DNA from 2 places in the Vibrio misgurnus genome. Region 1 is predicted to be linked to the other one. Evidence: predicted binding sites of a transcription regulator. Region 1 holds the regulator's gene; the other holds the start of a gene.

What was found. The regulator MetJ, encoded in region 1, represses methionine synthesis genes. The targets are predictions, from matches to a motif close to TTAGACNTNTANANGTCTAA.
Region 2: the regulator MetJ is predicted to act here: its motif matches at 1,993-2,012, upstream of metA (homoserine O-acetyltransferase MetA).

The regions. Positions count from the first base shown of each region.
Region 1 covers NZ_CP113241.1:2,282,761-2,286,156, forward strand. Annotated here, with positions in the region: gene OOK74_RS10495 (malic enzyme-like NAD(P)-binding protein) at 53-1,330, shown strand; gene metJ (met regulon transcriptional regulator MetJ) at 1,440-1,757, opposite strand; gene OOK74_RS10505 (O-succinylhomoserine (thiol)-lyase) at 2,017-3,183, shown strand; gene OOK74_RS10510 (bifunctional aspartate kinase/homoserine dehydrogenase II) at 3,196-3,396, shown strand, end outside.
Region 2 covers NZ_CP113241.1:1,326,902-1,330,297, forward strand. Annotated here, with positions in the region: gene OOK74_RS06265 (ABC transporter permease) at 1-687, shown strand, start outside; gene OOK74_RS06270 (ABC transporter permease) at 684-1,832, shown strand; gene metA (homoserine O-acetyltransferase MetA) at 2,035-2,976, shown strand; gene pilW (type IV pilus biogenesis/stability protein PilW) at 3,160-3,396, shown strand, end outside.

The sequences.
Region 1 (3,396 bases):
AATCTCTGCCTTACCTATTGTGATCTTTTCCATAAAATAAGAGAACAGCCCTATGTCCGATGACCATCACCTCACTGCAACGCCTGAACAACTGTTTCGCCAACGCGCGCTCAATTACCACGCTTACCCTACAGCAGGTAAAATTGGCATTGCGCTCACCAAACCGGCTGACTCCGCCGACGATCTCGCGCTGGCTTACAGCCCTGGAGTGGCCGAGCCGGTACGTGAAATTGCGCAAAATGTTGAAAATATCTACAAATATACGGCCAAAGGCAACACGGTGGCCGTGATCTCAAACGGTACAGCAATTTTAGGCTTAGGCAATTTAGGGCCGATGGCCTCTAAACCGGTGATGGAAGGCAAAGCGCTGCTATTTAAACGCTTTGCTGGGTTAGATTCGATTGATATCCAAGTCAAACACCGCACTATCGACGAATTTGTCGACACGGTGGCCAACATTGCCGACACTTTCGGTGGCATCAACTTAGAAGATATCAAAGCACCAGATTGCTTTGATATTGAACGCCGCCTCATTGAGCGCTGTGATGTGCCCGTCTTTCACGATGATCAGCACGGTACTGCGATTGTCACCGCCGCCGGTATGCTCAACGCGTTAGAGCTGCAAGGTAAGCAATTGAAAGAGTGTATCATTGTTTGCTTGGGTGCCGGAGCGGCAGCCGTGGCTTGTATGGAGCTACTGATCAAGTGCGGGGCAATGCGTGAAAAAATCTACATGCTGGATCGCAAAGGGGTGATCCACACTCGACGGGACGATCTCAATCAATATAAAGCGCTGTTTGCCAATAATACCGACAAACGAACTCTGGAAGATGTGATTGCTGGTGCTGATCTCTTCTTAGGCGTATCGGGCCCGAACCTGCTACCAGCTGAAGCGCTAAAACTGATGGCCGACAAACCAGTGGTGTTTGCCTGTTCAAACCCCGATCCGGAAATCAAACCCGAGATCGCGCATCAAGTGCGCAATGATATGATCATGGGTACCGGACGCAGTGACTATCCCAATCAAGTCAACAACGTACTCTGCTTCCCGTTTATTTTCCGTGGCGCATTAGATGTGCGCGCCAGTGAAATTAACGTACAGATGAAATTGGCCGCCGTCGATGCGATTCGTCAACTGGCCAAAGAGCCAGTGCCGGCTGAAGTGCTGGTCGCCGCTGGAGTGGATAAGCTCAGTTTTGGTATTGATTACATTATTCCAAAACCGATGGATCCTCGTTTACTGCCACGCGTAGCACGGGCAGTGGCGAAAGCGGCGGTGGATTCTGGGGTGGCGCGGATTGCGATGCCTAAAGATTATATGTTGGATTAAATCAGCCATCGCTGACTTATCCTGCCACGCAGCAAAGGTAAAGCCCCTCAAGCGAGGGGCTTTTTGATCACGACTATCGTGCGCTTACGCGTATTCAGTGGCCGATCGATCACTCATCATAAGATTCGAACGCGATGCCCATTTCGGTCATCAAGCGCTTCGCTTCACTCGGAATATCATCCGGACGATCTTTACGTAGATCTTCATCGGTCGGCAGCGGCTGGCCAGTGTAGGCGTGCAAGAAAGCTTCACATAACAGTTCACTGTTGGTTGCATGACGTAAGTTATTCACTTGACGGCGTGTTCTCTCATCAGTAAGCACTTTAAGAACTTTGAGCGGAATGGATACCGTGATTTTTTTTACCAACTCGCTTTTTTTCCCATGCTCTGCATAGGGGCTGATGTATTCGCCATCCCAGTCTGCCATTGCGCACCTTCGTTGTTTTGGTTCGAATCGAAATTTCAAAGGCCTCAATTTTAGCGGCATTTACTGCCATAAGCAAAGACATATAGACATCTAGATGTATTGACGTCTCAAATTAAGAGCAGTAAAGTAGCGCATAATAAATCGCCGGTCATCAAACCGAAACTCAGCGGGGTGGTACTTTCACCATTCCGCTGCCGCTTTCTGCGTCGAGGCGGTATGATGAGGCTCTCTAGGACAGAATAGTCAGCAAGGAAATGCTATGACCACACGCAAACCAGCCACGATTGCGGTGCGTACCGGAATCGAATCGGATACTCAATATCATGCGGTTGTACCGCCGATCTATCTTTCCACCAATTACGGTTTCCCCGCCTTTGGCGAAGTACCGCAATACGATTACACCCGTTCTGGCAACCCGAACCGTAGTTTACTGGAACAAACCTTATCCGAGCTCGAAGGTGGCTCGGGTGCGGTTGTCACCAACTGTGGTACTTCAGCCATCAATTTATGGGTAAGCGCTTTCCTCGGCCCACAAGATCTGATCATCGCTCCTCACGACTGCTATGGCGGCACTTATCGCTTACTGAATACCCGTGCCAAAAAAGGCGATTTCCAAGTGCAATTTGTCGATCAAGCCGACCAAGCCGCATTCACCCAAGCGTTAGCTCGTCAGCCTAAATTACTGTTGATTGAAACGCCTTCCAACCCTCTGCTGCGGGTGGTGGATATTGCCCATCTGTGCCAACAGGCCGCAGCGCAAGGCACTTTGGTGGCGGTAGATAACACCTTTTTGACCCCCATATTGCAAAAACCACTCGCCTTAGGCGCTGATTTTGTCCTGCACTCCACCACCAAATACATCAATGGTCACTCGGATGTGATTGGCGGAGTGTTGATCTGCAAAAATCCGCAGCACGCCACCGAGTTGGCTTGGTGGGGTAATTGCTTAGGTGCGACAGGCACTCCCTTTGATAGTTACATGACCCTGCGTGGTCTGCGTACTCTAGGCGCGCGGATGCGCCAACATGAAGAGAATGCCCAGCACATTTTAGCCTATCTACACAGCCAACCCTTGGTGGGCAAACTTTACCACCCTAGCCTAACGAGCCACGCTGGCCATTCAATAGCCAAACAGCAGCAGTCTGGATTTGGCGCCATGCTCAGTTTTGAGTTTGCCGGCAGCTTGGCACAATTAAAGTGCTTTGTTGGTCAATTGACACTGTTTTCACTCGCGGAATCACTGGGCGGGGTCGAAAGTTTGATCTGTCACCCAGCCTCAATGACTCACCGGGCAATGGGCGAGGTAGCCCTAGCGGAAGCGGGCATTTCTCAGCAACTGCTGCGCCTCTCAATCGGTCTAGAAGAGAGCAGCGATTTGATCGCCGATCTTGATCAAGCCTTTCAGCAAGCTAATTCCATCACTTAAGGAGACCCGCGTATGACTCACGCCCGTCAGTTGCATAAATTTGGAGGCAGTAGCCTTGCCGACCCAGAGTGTTATCTGCGCGTCGCCAGCATTCTGAAAAGTTACTCAAAAAGTGAAGATTTGGTGGTCGTATCGGCCGCTGGCAAAACCACCAACCGTTTGATCAGTTTTGTGCAGGCACTGAGTAAAGATGGTCGAGTTGCCCACGAAACC
Region 2 (3,396 bases), 960 kb from region 1:
CAAACCACTCTCGCCGCAATGGGGCGCGCAGTGCCAATACGCACCCAAATCACGCCCCTATTTAACCAAAACAATCACTATGCACAATTCTTAGTCAGTGCGATTGTGCCCGCATTGTGGCAAATCTCAATCGTGGTCAGCACCATTTTGATTCTGGCGGCCAACTATCGCCATTACGGTTTGCAAAAATGGCTGGCAGATGCGCCGTTACGTCAGTTAAGTCGCACCCTATTACCCTACTTGCCCATTTTCCTGTTGCAGGGGGTGGGATTTTTGATCTGGTTTTATGATGTGCTCGACTGGCCAATGTTTGGCCATTTTGGCGTGTTATTGATTGCTCAAGCGATCACCGTTATGGCTTGTGTGATCATGGCAGCATTTTTTTACTTCCTAACTTTAGATCCCGCTCGCGCGATGAGCTTTGCCGGTGCATTCACCGCCCCCAGTTTCGCGTTTATGGGGATTACTTTTCCGGCTAGTGACATGAGTCCGTTTGCTCACCTGTGGCGCAATTTGTTGCCCATCAGTCATTACATTGAAGTACAGGTCAATCAAGTCAGTTATGGACTTGATGCGCTCACTTCGCTACAGCCGTTGAGCAATATGTGGGGATACCTTTTTCCTCTCGGGATAACCCTACTGCTGATCCGTAAACATTTAGCCCGTGAAACTGGAGCCGCATTATGACGCTATTTGAGCTGCTAAGAGCGGAGCTGAAAGCGCTATTAACCAACCCTGTGGTAGTGATCACCGTGTTTGGTGGTGTGGTGTTTTATTCATTCCTCTATCCGCTGCCTTACGCACAACAAGTCCCACGCGAGCAGAGTATCTCGGTGGTCAATCTTGATAAGAGTCAAACCAGTTACCAGTTTGAACGTATGGTTGATGCCACGCCACAGGTCAAGATTGTTCGCCGCGATCACACCATCACGCAAGCTAAACAAGCTTTTTTAGCCAAACAAGTGGCTGGCATACTGGTCATCCCTGAGCACTTTTACCGCGATCTATTACTCGGCAAAAGCCCAACTCTTGCCTATGCGGGAGATGCTTCCTACTTTTTGGTGTATGGCACGATTGTCGAAGGCTTAGCGCAGGCAGGTGGCACCTTAGCCGCGCACACCAAAGTCAGCCGTTTGCTGGTTGAAGGTGAACCCATGGCGTTTGTCAGCCAACATTTTTCACCCACCAGCACTAACCTAAAACCAACCTTTAACCCGCGGTTAGGTTATGTTGATTACGTGGTACCTGCCGTTTTTGTCTTGATCCTACAACAAACCTTGGTGATGGCCGCCGGTTTGATGGTCGGGAGTCAAAAACAAGGTCACGGTTACTGGAGCCGAGTCTCGACGGCAAAATTACTGTTGGTGCGTAGCTTAGTATTGGTCGCCATCTACTATTTACTGAGCCTGTACTACTTCGGAGCCAGTTTTGAACAACATGGCATCCATCGCTTCGCTGCGATCCCTGATCTCTTGAGTTTATTGTTGCCCTTTTTGCTCACCAGCAGTTTTGTCGGGATCGCATTAGGCGCGCTCACACCAAGACGTGAACTCGTCACCTTGGTGGTATTAATCAGCTCAATGCCGCTGATCTTTACCGCTGGTTTTATCTGGCCAGTAGAAATGATCCCCTCACCACTATTGTGGTTAGCTAACGGCTTTCCCAGCACTCCAGCGATCCAAGGCTTTCTCGGCTTAAACCAAATGGCGGCGAATTGGTCAACCATTGCACCGCAATGGACTCTATTATGGCTGCAAGCGGCATTATGGGGCGCTATCGCTTATTACCTACTGCAGCGCGATCGTCAGCCTAACACTCCTGTTGCACATTAATACAAGTTGCTAACGACAATACGGGAGCCTAACGACGGTCGGCTTATCCAACCGTCGTTACGGTAGTGTCTCACCGCTTTAAAACTTTCCATTCCGTTTCACTGATTTGGCTCACTGGATTAATTTCCTATCGACAATCATTTTTGACTGAGTTATAAGTCTAGATGTTTAGACGTCTAAAGCCACGCTTAGGGAGAAAGCCGTGCCGATTAAAATCCCCGACCAATTACCAGCCAGTGATGTATTACGTGCCGAAAACATTTTCGTGATGTCGGAATCACGGGCTGCGACACAAGAGATCCGTCCACTCAAAGTCTTACTGTTAAACTTGATGCCGAAAAAAATTGAGACGGAAACTCAGTTTTTACGCCTGTTGTCTAACTCGCCATTACAGATTGATATCGAGCTGCTGCGCATTGATGATCGGCCGAGTAAAAATACCCCAGAGCAACATCTCAATACTTTTTATCGCCAATTTGAACTGGTCAAAACACGCAATTTCGATGGATTGATCATTACGGGGGCGCCACTCGGTTTAGTGCAATTTGAAGATGTTGCTTATTGGGATCATCTGCAGCACATCATGAGTTGGGCAAAAAACCATGTCACCTCGACACTGTATATCTGCTGGGCAGCACAAGCAGGATTAAAGCTGCTGTATAACTTGCCAAAACGCACTCGTGAAGAGAAATTATCTGGCGTCTACTACCACACCACTCATCAACCCTTTCATTCACTACTACGTGGGTTTGATGATTGCTTTTTAGCACCCCACTCACGCTATGCCGACTTTGCCGCTGATTATTTGGCACAACATACTGACCTTGATATTCTTGCCTCCTCTGACGTGGCGGGCGTCTATCTGGCCGCTACCAAAGATAAGCGTAATGTGTTTGTGACTGGGCATCCGGAATATGATGCTTTGACGCTACACCATGAGTATGTGCGCGATTTAGGCGCGGGGCTCAGCCCAGCACTGCCAATCAACTACTACCCCAATGACAATCCAGATAATAAACCTTGTGCCAGTTGGCGTAGCCACGGCCATTTATTGTTTGCCAATTGGCTCAACTATTGCGTTTATCAGCAAACGCCATACGATCTCGAGCAATTTAGCGAAGCCAACTTCACCAAGGGTGAATAATCATGCTGGCCGCGCCATGCGGCCTTTTGCAGCGCGAAGCGCGTCTTCGGCTGCAAACAAATATGCCCCCGTACTTACCAGCTAGGCATCGCCTTTATTTGCCAACTGACTCGCAGACTTCATCCACATTGCTCGGCCTTGCAAGCGAATTGCCTATTATTGTGGCGTCCAAAGGAGGGGTGTATGAACAAAAGGTTACTATTTGGCGTGCTATTTGCGCTCAATGGCTGTGTGACAGTCACCGAAACCGCGCAGCCTACTCTACAAAGCGATCCTAGCGAAATGGCCGAAGCGCGCATCGCGCTCGGTCTAGGTTATTTAGACAATGGTAACATGCTCAAAGCGCGGGAAAACTTAGAAAAAGCACTACAACATGCGCCAAGCTACTACCGCGCGCAACTTTCGATGGCGCACTATTTT